Regions from separate parts of the Fusibacter sp. QWL-12 genome, predicted to be linked through region 2. Evidence: riboswitches for the same ligand, from Rfam matches in the RefSeq annotation. Region 2 holds a riboswitch; each other region holds the start of a gene.
The links. A riboswitch is a leader RNA that binds a small molecule or an ion and turns the genes downstream of it on or off. The one in region 2 is predicted to bind cyclic di-GMP.
Positions count from the first base shown of each region.

Region 1: linked by a shared signal. The riboswitch ahead of AC4PID_RS12995 (transglutaminase-like domain-containing protein) and the one ahead of AC4PID_RS02890 (hypothetical protein) in region 2 are both predicted to bind cyclic di-GMP.
Region 3: linked by a shared signal. The riboswitch ahead of AC4PID_RS14730 (transglutaminase-like domain-containing protein) and the one ahead of AC4PID_RS02890 (hypothetical protein) in region 2 are both predicted to bind cyclic di-GMP.

Region 1 covers NZ_CM178745.1:2,700,356-2,704,698, reverse strand. The annotation lists gene typA (translational GTPase TypA) at 55-1,902, opposite strand; gene AC4PID_RS12995 (transglutaminase-like domain-containing protein) at 2,099-2,890, opposite strand; cyclic di-GMP riboswitch class I at 2,902-2,984, opposite strand; cyclic di-GMP riboswitch class I at 3,035-3,116, opposite strand; gene AC4PID_RS12990 (class D sortase) at 3,205-3,918, opposite strand; gene AC4PID_RS12985 (hypothetical protein) at 3,937-4,107, opposite strand; gene AC4PID_RS12980 (ATP-binding protein) at 4,177-4,343, opposite strand, start outside.
Region 2 covers NZ_CM178745.1:493,377-497,719, forward strand. The annotation lists gene AC4PID_RS02880 (PilW family protein) at 1-316, opposite strand, end outside; gene AC4PID_RS02885 (type II secretion system protein) at 324-683, opposite strand; gene AC4PID_RS02890 (hypothetical protein) at 670-1,713, opposite strand; cyclic di-GMP riboswitch class I at 1,757-1,841, opposite strand; gene AC4PID_RS02895 (type II secretion system protein) at 2,017-2,400, opposite strand; gene AC4PID_RS02900 (type II secretion system F family protein) at 2,457-3,674, opposite strand; gene AC4PID_RS02905 (type IV pilus twitching motility protein PilT) at 3,723-4,343, opposite strand, start outside.
Region 3 covers NZ_CM178745.1:3,072,667-3,077,009, reverse strand. The annotation lists gene AC4PID_RS14730 (transglutaminase-like domain-containing protein) at 486-1,277, opposite strand; cyclic di-GMP riboswitch class I at 1,290-1,369, opposite strand; cyclic di-GMP riboswitch class I at 1,429-1,509, opposite strand; gene AC4PID_RS14725 (methyltransferase family protein) at 1,676-2,257, opposite strand; gene AC4PID_RS14720 (heavy metal translocating P-type ATPase) at 2,285-4,343, opposite strand, start outside.

The sequences.
Region 1 (4,343 bases), 1.7 Mb from region 2:
CGAACACGTTTTTGGATATAAAAAATCCCTGTTCTTAGAACAGGGATTTAAGTCTTAAACGACTTCTTGAGCTTCTAACTCTTTATTCATTTTATTTCTATATCTTACACGATCTGTTTCATTAAGAATTCTTTTTCTCATTCTTAATGAATCTGGTGTGATTTCAAGCAATTCATCATCTTCTATGAAAGTAAGTGCTTCTTCCATATTAAATACTTTTGGTGGTAATAGCTTGATTGCATCATCAGAACCAGATGCTCTAGTATTGGTTAATTTCTTGTTCTTTGTCGGATTGACAACCATGTCTTCTTTTCTCGAATTGATACCAATGATCATACCTTCATACACTTCCGTTCCTGCATCAATCATCATCGTTGCACGATCAGATAAGTTAAATAAGGAATACGCCATCGCTACGCCACCTTGTTGAGAGATTAGAACACCGTTACTTCTCTTAGGTATTTCGCCTCTATATGGTTGGAATTCAAAGAATGATCTGAGCAGAACGCCCTCTCCTCTAGTAACATTGATGAACTCACTTCTATATCCAAGAAGACCTCGAGTAGGTACTAAAAACTCAGATCTAGTAAATCCATCCTCAGAATGCATGCCATCTAGCAAGCCTTTTCTTAAGCTAAGTTCTGAAATAACAGCACCTGAATACTCATCCGGTACGATCGCAATAACGCGTTCAATCGGTTCGTATTTTTGGCCATCTATCATTTTCATAAGTACTTGAGGTTTTGACACTGCAACTTCATAGCCTTCACGTCTCATATTCTCTAAAAGAATCGATAGGTGAAGTTCGCCACGACCAGATACGCGATAACCATCTTGAACAGAATCTAGCGCATCTACTCTTAAGCCAACATTAACTTCCAACTCTTTGTCCAATCTGCTTTTTAAGTGTCTGTTCGTTACAAACTTTCCACTTCTACCGCAAAATGGTGAGTCATTGATTAAAAAGTTCATTGAGAGGGTTGGCTCTTCGATTTCGATCATAGGTAATGCTTCCACTTTATCTGGATCACAAATCGTTTCACCGATTGAAATATCTTGTATACCCGCTATAACGACCATATCCCCTGCGTATGCTTCAGTCACTTCCACCTTTGAAAGACCTTGATAGACATACAACTTAGAAACTTTCGCTCGCTGTTGCGTATTATCTCTTTTACTAATCATCACTTGATCGCCTTGCTTGATTGTACCTCTAATCAATCTACCAATTCCCAGTCTTCCGACATATTCGTCATAATCAAGTGAAGAAATTTGTAATTGTAATGCTTCATCAGAGCTGTCACGATAAGGCTCAACGTGGTTTAGAATAGTTTCAAACAAAGGTGATAAGTCAGTACTTTCATCTTCCATACTTAACTTCGCAATACCTTCCTTAGCGATTCCATACACGATAGGAAACTCAAGCTGATGATCGTCAGCATTTAACTCAACAAACAAATCGAAGGTTAAATCGACGACTTCTTCTGCTCTTTGATCTTTCTTATCTATTTTGTTTATAAATAAAATTGGTCTCAAACCTCTTTCCAGAGATTTTTTAAGAACAAATCTAGTTTGTGGCATAGGCCCTTCACTAGAGTCAACCAATAAGATTACGGTATCAACCGTTTTCATTATTCTTTCTACCTCTGACGAGAAGTCAGCATGGCCCGGTGTATCTACAATATTGATCTTGTAATCATTGTACATAATAGAACAGTTTTTTGAGTAAATGGTGATGCCTCTTTCTCTTTCCAAATCATTACTGTCCATAACACATTCTGGCACGAACTCATTTGCTCTAAAAACATTGCTTTGATTTAAAAATGCGTCAACTAAAGTTGACTTTCCTGCATCAACGTGAGCGATAACCGCAATATTGATGATGCCTTTGTTTTTTAACATTTATATCTCCTAAACTAATAAAGCGTAATATTCAACCTTATAATAATATCTTATTTTTGTTGTAAAAGATATCATAATTTTAAAAAAAGACAAAAAAATAAAAATCTTCGGACATCAAATCCTCAGATTTTACCACAAAAATGTGTGATCAATAAAAAAACTGCACTGCAGTTACCTACAGAACAGTTAAGAAGGCTTAATAAACTTTTGAAACACTATATTCTTTTGCTAATTTATACATAGATACCGTTTTATTTGCTTGAACATAAGATGCATCAACTGTCGTATCTACTGTTTTCCAAGTACCATTAATATAGACTTCATTCCATGCATGATAGACATCACCAGTATTCGTTGAGTAACCTTTTACAAGTTTCGTAGGAATCCCAACACTTCTTGTCATTGCAGCGAATAATGCCGAATAATCATAACAAATGCCATTTTTTGAAGCAAATGTACTATCAACATTTGGGAAGTAACCACTAGTTACAGTTTTAGCTTTATTATAATCGTATTTATAGTTTTTGGTAATATAGTTATAAATCGCTTTTACTTTTGCATCATCAGAAGTTAAATTTTTTGTGAGCTCATATGCCTTTTGTACAGCTAGTGTATCTTCATTCCATTCTATATCTTGAATTGAATTAAGATATACGACATTAGAGTTTGCCAAATTTAACGTAACCGATGTTTTAGTAAGCTCTTTGTAACTATTTCCAGTGGTATTTTGCATCAATCTCACTGTGTAAGTGCCATTTCCAAGTTGTAACGGAAATTGATTAACATCTGTGTCAACGATTGGATAAGAGTATCTTTGACCATCTTTTTCAACTAACAATAAAATTTTACTGCTACTTAATGTGCTATATTCAACGTTTACGATTCCTGTTGCCAAATCTGCTTGAATGGTTTGAGTTGCACCAAAACTGGTAAACGATGCACTGACCAAAACAACTGTCATCACTAATAAACTCAATATTTTTTTCATGTTTCTCTCCCTTCGGTAGCTAGGCTGCCATTCCTTATGGAAAGGCCCTATAGCTTTGCGTCCCATCGTTTCCAATGGTTTGCCGTTATCGGTGAGAGGTTCGTTTCACGTAATGAAATTTTCAAAAAATAGAAAATCTCCTCATTCGGCGACTGGCTGCCACTCCTTTCGGAAAGGCCCTATAGTTTTGCGTCCCATCGTTTCCGATGGTTTGCCTTTGTCGTGAAAAGACATCTCTTCACAGAATATTTACTTCTATGCTAATAGTATACCACACTTCTAATTTTGTACAATTACAAAAACATTACGACTTTTTATGGATTTTGTAAAGCGTGTATGATTAAACGATGCGTTGGGTTCTTTACAGGATCACAGGTAACCAAGGTTAAAATTTTATCTTCATTATTTTTATATAATACAGAAATTTCAGTTGGCTCTACGATAAGGGTCTCATATACGGTGTACTTATAGACCTTATTATCTGTAGTGATTTCAATGATGTCGCCTTTACCTAACTCGTCCAATCGATTAAAAAACAAGCCATATGATCTACCTCTATGTCCCGCTATACCTACATTTCCGATTTCACCAAACTCTGAAGTGCCTGCAATTACAGCAGCTCCTCTATTCAAATTTTTATCTGTTGCACCCATTAGGATCGGCATTATCAAATTGATTTTGGATATTTTAATTTTCCCAATAACACTTTTGTCTACAGTTTTCGCTTTTTCTGTTGTTGCTTCCGTCGATGCCTCTATTGATTCTGTCACATCTGTAGATGTTTCAACTGTCGTTTCTTCCTCACTCGCTTCTATCGCATCACTAGCTTCATAAATTGCCTGTAAAGCAAGAAAATCTGCCTCGGCTTGTTGATCTGCTTCTTCATTTAATGTCAATTGACTGTCATATGCTTCAAGTAACTTGTTTTGCCAATAATCAGCATATAATTTGTCAGCAATTGGGAAAGCAGCGATCCCTAAACCTGCTATAATTAATCCTGTGGATAGCCATTTTTTCCAACTTATCATAATCTGCCTCTTTCAAAATTAGTCGCCGTAATGACGATAGCTGTCTAAAAACATCAGCATTAAACCAGATCCAATTCCAAATACACTTAGTGCAGTTCGAATATAGGGGTCTATCTGTATATTTTTTGTTATCACAATTAATACTATAGTAAATAGTAATACCTTTATACCCATTTTCTTTAGGTTCAAAGCGGCACCTCTTATCCTCTTTATTAATTAACCATATCACAATTGAAAACAAAATGTAAAGAGGGTGTACTATTGCACACCCTTGATTTCTTGAAGACCTTCTGTTATATACTCTCTTAACCATGTGATGACGTCAAGATTATTAATCGGAACCCCATCTAACAACTTTCTAATTTCTTTTGTATTTAAGGTAAACGTCTCATTATTTACTGTGTGCGTGTAAATCATATCCATAG
Region 2 (4,343 bases):
TAATTGACTTTTCTACTGTGTCCTCAACATATTTTATCGTATTTGTCGCGTCATCAAAAATGATGTAATGATAGCCACTTTCATAGCTTAAAGGATCTGAGTCTAATATTTCTAAATCACTTGCATATCTAATTTGGTTGGAAAATCCTTTTATAGGTTGTCTTACATCGAACTGATTCATTGCTGTTTCTTCCGATAAATTTGCTGTCTTCTGTCCAAAAAGCATAATTGATGATGCAACTGTGATCACAACACCAATTAGTGCAATGACAACTATAAGTTCAACTAACGTTAATCCTCTATACGTTTTTTTCATTAAAACCTCATTTATAGGGTTGGAATATTTCAATTTGTACGGATCTACCATTCGGCAAAGCTGTATTAACGGATTTTACTTTACCTGGAACGATTATCTCAGTGTCGTCTATCTTTAATGTCAAGGTTTCAGATGCATCACTTGCACTTTGTCCAATATCATTAATATCCGATTCTATTTGTGCTTGAGCTTGAAATAATGCTTTCGCTCTTTCGCCAGAGGAAGTAATTTGTGTAAAGCCAGAAGTTAGCAACGTCATAATAGAAATGGTGATTATACCAATTAATGCAATCGCCATTATAATTTCTACTAAAGTCATCGCATTCGACTTTGCGTATTTTCTTCTTCTAAATTTATTGTCCATCATACTCACCTCTTGTGTAAGACAAAGCTGATTGATCAATGGATAAATCGATTCCTACCGTATCAATTCCGACGTAGTTAAAAGCGGCAGAATTAGGTGCTTCATACTGCTTGCAGATGATTTGTCCACTGTTTACAGTTCCATTACCGCCACCGTTAAAGGATACAATTGCATTTGGCGCATATAAAATACAAGGTAATGTTGGATTACCATTGAAGGTGATACTGCTTTGTGTTGAATATAAGATTAATCTAACATTTGCACCAACTGAAATATCAATGTTTCCACCTAAATTACCCACCAGTAGATGTAATATACCATTGCCCGTCACTGAGAAATTTCTACTTAATGACGTGGCGTTTAAATAGACGGTATCTCCATTCGTTAGATTGTATCTCGAATTATCTGCTAGTACGGTGGTAAACTTTGATGTATCGATTTGAGGTAAAGCCACTACTTCAGTATCATTTGTAATGGTTCCTGTAAACTCACTTTGAACAGAACTCACATTTCCATTTACGATTCTAGCATTGCCATTAATCTGATCCTTACTACCTCCGACCCTATTAATGGTATTACTATTGGTTCCGACGTTGCCATTATGTTGTTTTCCAATTGTTGGTGTATTTGTTGAAAACACTGAATAATCAAGGAAGTTAAACTGACTTGAGTTGAGCACAATCGATATTTCCGATTTGACGTTACCATCTTTGATAACTTTAGACTCTACTATTGGGTTAGCTACATTATTTTTAACAACGACTTCAAACTCAATATTATTAAGTTTGCCTTTCGCTGGATTGATCGCCGTTTCATCGATTATATTCTGAATCTGATTTGGATTTTCTATCAGGTAGGAAACCATTGCCTCAGCGCCTGATCTTGCAGTATATAATTCTTTAAGTTTTACCTCATCTGCTGACACGAAATTCGCCTCTGACATTGAGATGGAGAGTACCATTGTTCCTAAAATCATTAGCACTGCAAAGGCAATTATCACCATTGCTAATGCAGCTCCTTTTTGTCTTTTCATTAAAGCTCCTTATCAAAAAAATAAAAAACTGCAGCACAAATTAAACTGCAGCTGAACGATCATAGCAAAATTGCCTTAGACTCCAAGCTTTGCGTCATATCTTTTCAAATACTTTGCCCACTTCTATTCTATATCTTCTACGAAGTCCCCACTTCATATATGGACCAAAAGTCCTATGTATACTATATAGAAATTAAAACTATTTTTCAACTCTTTTAACTAAAGTTGTTCACTTAATACAACCGCTGTAATGAAATTTTAAAGAAAAGACACCTAAGTGTCTTTTCTTTTAAAATTAAAGTGCTATTTTGTTGCAGTTAGTGTTGATCCCGTAAAAGTTACAGTTACTTTATTACTAGCCACAGAAAAAGCTATAGCTGTAGTGCCTGCATACGTTGTTGATTTTAAATCAGCGATAACATCTGCGTCATTTGTATATGCAGTCAAATCAGCAGCATATAAAGCAGCAACATCAGCTGGTGCAGTATTATTTTGAGCATAATACAAAGCACCTGCAGTAGCTAAATTTGCAGCCACAGCTTCATCATTTGCCATTTTTGCTGACTCTGTAAAACCACCAAGTCTAGGAATTGCTATCGCTGCTAAAATCCCCAAAATAGCGATAACTACAATCAGTTCAATAAGGGTGAACCCTCCCGCTCTTTTTTTTCTGAGAGCTTTCATCATAATCTTTTCCTCCTTAACGTTCTATAAGTATACATATTTATTTTAAAGTTCTTCCTTTATTGTACCGTTTTGAGCATGTCAAACATCGGCAACAACATTGAAATAACTATAAAACCTACCACAACTGCCATTACTACTATCATAATTGGTTCAAGAAGTTGAACTAACCTTTGAATAGCTGTTTCTAACTCTTCATCATAATAATCAGCTGCTCGATCTAGCATGTCTTCGAGTGCACCTGATTCTTCACCAATTCCCACCATGGAAACCATCATAGGCGGAAAAATATTCATCCTTTTTAGTAAATTGCTTAAAGCAACACCTTTTTTAATATCTTCAGTCACCTTTTTCATTTCATCAACTATAACAAGATTGCTTGTAACATTAGCTGCGGTTTCAAGCGCTTGAATAATGGGAATACCACTTGCTAAAAGTGTCGCCAAGGTTCTTGTAAATCTAGATGTCGCTATCATAACAACTTGTTTTTTTATAAGTGGTAATTTTAATGCAATGCTGTCAAATAATCTTTTACCATCACCACTTTTAAAATACCATCTAAAAAATGTGACTAATCCACCAATCACTACTATATATATATACCAAAAGCTTCTAATCGAATCACTAACACCTAATAAAAATCTCGTCGGTGCCGGTAGTGGAACACCTGATGATTCAAACATGCCTGTAAAAGTTGGCAAGATAAATGTAATCATAAATATAACAACGCACACAACTAAGATACTTAATACAGCTGGATAAACCATTGCACCCTTTACTTTAGAGTTAATTCGATGTTCTTTAGTGTAATGGATTGACATCCTCTCTAAGACACCATCCAGATTACCAGTCAACTCACCTGACTCAACCATGTTGATCAAAAGCGATGGAAAAACTCTCGTATGCGCTTTCATGGAAGTAGAGAGCACATCACCTTTTTGCACTTGTATGGTCATGGCTTTCACGGTCTTTTGAAGCGTTTTGTGTTCTGTTTGATTGTATAATACATCGAGTGCATTGATTAAAGGCATCCCAGCGTGAAGCATGGTATATAATTGCTTACAAAAAATTGCTAAATCCTTTGATTTAACCTTCTTTTCGAATAATGCTAGGTCTGAAATATCTTGTCCTTTTGCTGCTTCTAACTCAACCTTAATCGGTGTATGACCTTTCGAGCGAATCATTTGAACAATTTCTTCAGAGCTTTCGCCTTTATATGACGTCTGAAGAATTTTGCCTTGCGCATCAATCTCCTTACATACGTAAACCGATGTCATCCTATCCCCCCTGTCTATGTTTTATGGTTCTACCCCAAAATACTAAAATTAATAAGAAAGATTCAGTTGCTTTTGAACCATATCAAAATCAACTGCGTATTTTCTAAGTGTTGGCATGTCGATAATTCTCTTTTTATAAAGATCAATCAACGATGCATCCATGGTAACCATGCTTTGCGATGCACCAGTTTGGATGACATTCTGAATTTGGTGCGTTTTGCCTTCGCGAATAAGGTTACGAATCGCCGAATTTGCTACCATGACTTCAAATGCAGCAATTCTTCCCGAACCATCTGCCTTAGGCAATATTTGCTGTGAAATAACCGCTTCTAAAACTGAGGCAAGCTGTATACGGATTTGCTGCTGTTGATGAGGTGGAAAAACATCGATTATTCTATCAACTGTTTTTGCAGCACCAATGGTATGCAAGGTTGATAAAACTAAGTGTCCAGTTTCAGCAGCTGTTATCGCTGTACTGATTGTTTCAAGATCCCTCATCTCACCTACTAGGATAATATCAGGGTCTTGTCGTAAAGCAGCTCTAAGCGCATTGGCAAAACTTTTAGAGTCATGCCCAATTTCACGCTGATTGACGATGCTTCTATTGTGCTTGTGCAAATATTCTATAGGATCTTCAATCGTAATGATATGCTCGTTACGTTGATGATT
Region 3 (4,343 bases), 1.3 Mb from region 2:
TCGTTTAATTTTTGATATGAAAAAACCGGAATCAACTATTTGACCCCGGCTTCAAATCCATTTTAAATTCATATAACTTTGATTCTTACATAAGCTAAATAAACAATTGGCTTGTTTATGAATGACTCTTTTTCACAGATTTTTAAAATAAAAAAAGAGGCATAGCTTATTGGTCATTATAGTTGACCTTAAACAATTGCCTCATAACTTTTCAAATATTAATTCGACTATTCAATTCAAATCAAATTCAAAGCATTCACGCTTTTCTGCTAATGTGAGCTCTATCAATATACTTTCATAAATCTTCATTGTTGTCAAAAATCAAATCCCTAATTCAGAAATCTGCATAATTGACTTTTGGGGCCCGACAAGTAATAATATGAATTTATTGAATCAAATTTGTTTCCGATAGCTCATCCATTTACGATTTTCAGAGACTAATAAACACGACAATGACTTCTTAAAAATCAAAATCGAAGATTATATCAGTACATTTTAGATGCCTTGTAATCAGTAAATGATTTAAACATTTTTGTACTCAAATTTGCTTGAACATATGCAGAGTCAACTGTAGTATCTATTATTTTCCATTCGTCATCGACATATACTTCATTCCATGCGTGATAGATGTCTTTCGTTGGAATTGAATAACCCTTTATCAATTTTGTTGGAATACCAACACTTCTAAGCATCGCAGCTACAATTGAAGCGTAATCATAACAAATACCTGTATTTGTGATATAAGTAGACTCGATATCTGGAAAATAACCACTTTTAACATTTTTTGCTTTTGTATAATCATACTTAATATTTTGATTTACATAATTATATATTGCTTTAACTTTATCGATGTCATTTTTTAATCCTTTTGTTAATGCTTTGGCTTTGACGATAGGTAATGAAGTATCATCAAACTCTATGTCTTGTATAGATGCTAGAAATACATTATTGTTGTTTTCTAATTCTAATGTAACATCAATTCTGGATAACTCTTTATAACTGTTGCCGGTTGTATTTTGCATAATTCTAACGAGATAGTTGCCATTTCCCAATTGAAGTGGAAATTGATTGATATCTGTATCAGTAATTGGATAAGAGTATCGTACACCATCTTTTTCAACTAATAACAGCATTTTAGCACCGTCTACATCATCAAGCTGAACTCTTACTAATCCATTATCAGTATCAGCTTGGAGCGCTTGTGTTGAAGCATATGATTGTATTGAACTTCCAACTAAAATCATTAAAACCATTAAAATGCTTATTATTTTTTTCATAATAACTCTCCTTTCGGTAGCACGGCTGCCTCTTTTTAAAAGGCCCTATGGCTTTGCGTCCCATCATTACTAATGGTTTGCTATTATCGTTGAGAGTTACTCATCACAATATGGACTTATTGAAGTTTTCAAAAAACAGAAAATCTTCTCATTCGGTGGCTAGGCTGCCATTCATTCGAAAGGCCCTATAGCTTTGCGTCCCACCGTTTCCAATGGTTTGCCATTATCGTGAAAAGAGTATCTCTTCACTGTTACTTTTATTTAATATAATTTTATAATAGCACATTATCCGTAATTGTCAAACCAATTCATGCTTACTAACCTATAAACCAAATAATTAAAATCCCTGAATTGAATTGTCGATTCATAGCGTTCAGGGATTTTAATAAGTTTATTCTTTATAAATATCTACCAACATCATTTTTATACTTTATATAATCACCTTTAAATTTTTCTTCAAGATACGATTCTTCTTTCAATATCAAATTGTGCAAACTAAATCCAGCAACTATACCTATCAACAACAATCCAAAATCTCCAAAAGTAATTGCCGTTCCTAAAAACATAGTATCAAAGGCAACGTAAGCAGGATTTCTAGAAAATTTGTAAATCCCACTTGTCACTAGTTTAGCAGTGCTATTGTGATCAATACCTACTCGCCACGACTTGTTCATAACAATAACGGATATGAAAAACAAGATTGCTCCAAGTGCATTCAATGCCACACCAATGTACCTAAGTGGCATATTCATCAACAATGGTGCATAAATCGAAATTCCGAAAATATTCAAAATCCAAATTGCAATCCAAGTATATACAGACCATTTAACCAGTCTTTCAACTCTGCTCAAATTTCGTTCTTTTCCCTTATCACCTAATGAATTGGCGAGGATTTTATCCCTATACTTTAAAAGCAACAATTTCGCAATGTACACACTACCAAAAAGAAGCAGACACCCACTTGATATTACATTTAGCATGTTACCTCCTGAAACTCAACAATGCGTTTATTGAGTTTTCGAATTAAGTACTCTCATAGCATTGAAAACAGCTAGAACAGCAACACCAACATCTGCAAATACAGCTTCCCACATTGTGGCTAGTCCGCCAGCGCCAAGAACCAGTACAATTCCTTTAACTGCGAAAGCAAATATAATATTCTGCCACACAATGGTCTTCGTTCGTTTTGCAATGCGTATTGCACTTGCAATTTTTGATGGTTCATCCGTCATGATTACGACATCCGCAGCTTCAATTGCAGCATCAGAACCAATCCCACCCATTGCTATACCAATATCTGCCCGTGTTAAAACTGGGGCATCATTTATACCGTCACCTACAAACACCAATTTACCTTTTCTACCCTCTCGGCCTTCCAGCATTTCAAGCTTTTCAACCTTCTGATGTGGCAAAAGTTCTGAATATACTTCATCTAATCCAAGTTGTTGACCTATTTTTTCACCAATTGCTTTATTGTCACCTGTCAACATTACAAGTTTCTTAACGCCTAATTTTCTTAACTCTTGAATTGCTCGCTTTGAATCTTCCTTGATCTCATCAGAAATAACAATAAATCCTGAGTACTTTTGATCGATAACCATATGAATAATCGTACCAACTTCGTCCTTCGTACGACCTTCATCAAAGGATATATTCTCCTTTTTCATCAGTTTGAGATTCCCAGCCAGTACGGTTTTCCCTTTAACTTTCGCTTGAATACCATATCCAGAAATTTCATCGTACTCTTCAATCATGCTCTTATCAACATTATTCTTATAGGCTTTCAAAATTGATTGAGCTATTGGATGATTTGAATAGCTTTCAGTGTAGGCTGCGTATTCAAGAAGTTCTTCATCGGATAATTGATTTGTTAAGTTCACAATTTTTGTTACCTTAAAAACGCCTTTAGTTAAAGTTCCTGTTTTATCAAAAACAACTGTATCAACATTGTTCAAGGCTTCAAGGTAGTTACTCCCTTTCATCAAAATGCCTGCTTTTGATGCACCGCCAATACCACCAAAGAAACCTAACGGAATTGATATTACTAATGCACAAGGACATGACACTACAAGGAACACAAGTGCTCTATAAATCCATTCGCTAAAAGTTGCTCCCGGAATCATTAGTGGTGGAATTATAGCCAGTGCAAGAGCGATAAAAACAACGGCTGGTGTGTAGTATCTAGCAAATTTTGTGATGAAGTTCTCGGTAGGCGCTTTTCTACTGCTTGCATTTTGAACCAAATCAAGAATTTTAGAAACCGTTGATTCTCCAAATTCTTTCGTCACTAAAACTGTCAAAAGTCCGTTTTTATTAATTGTTCCAGAAAGAATATCATCTCCCGTTTCTACTTCTCTAGGAACCGATTCACCAGTGATTGCTGAAGTGTCCAACATAGAAGTTCCAGAAAGTACTTTGCCATCTAGTGGAACCTTTTCTCCCGGTTTTACAATAATAGTATCTCCAACTGCTACATCTTCAGGAGAAACCTTCTCGACATTATCACCAATTTTGAGATTTGCAAAGTCAGGTCGAATATCCATTAAAGCAGTTATTGACCTTCTTGAATGATTTACAGCCATACTTTGGAAAAATTCTCCCACTTGGTAAAAGAGCATTACTGCAACACCCTCTGGATATTCTCCAATAGCAAATGCGCCTATGGTTGCTACACCCATCAGAAAGTTTTCATCGAAAACCTGTCCTCTTGATATATTTCTCAAAGCTTTTAGAACGACACTTCCACCAACTAAAAGATAACTTGTTAAAAAAACTACCAATTCAATCATTGGTGAGAAATTCATCAGTAGACCTACTAAGAACAAAACAAAACCTGAGCCGAGACGGATTATCTCTACTTTATTGATACCATCTTCTTCATGTCCACTTTCTTCATGTCTGTTGTCTTCACTGACTTCTTTTTTCTTGTGCACTTCCATATCAACCACTTTAATTCCTGACTCAATTCTTACGGCTATTTTTGTTGCTTCTTCAACAATTCTTGGTAGTTCTCGTTTATGTCTTACTTCTATAATGAGTTTTTTTGAAACAAAATCCACTGTTGCA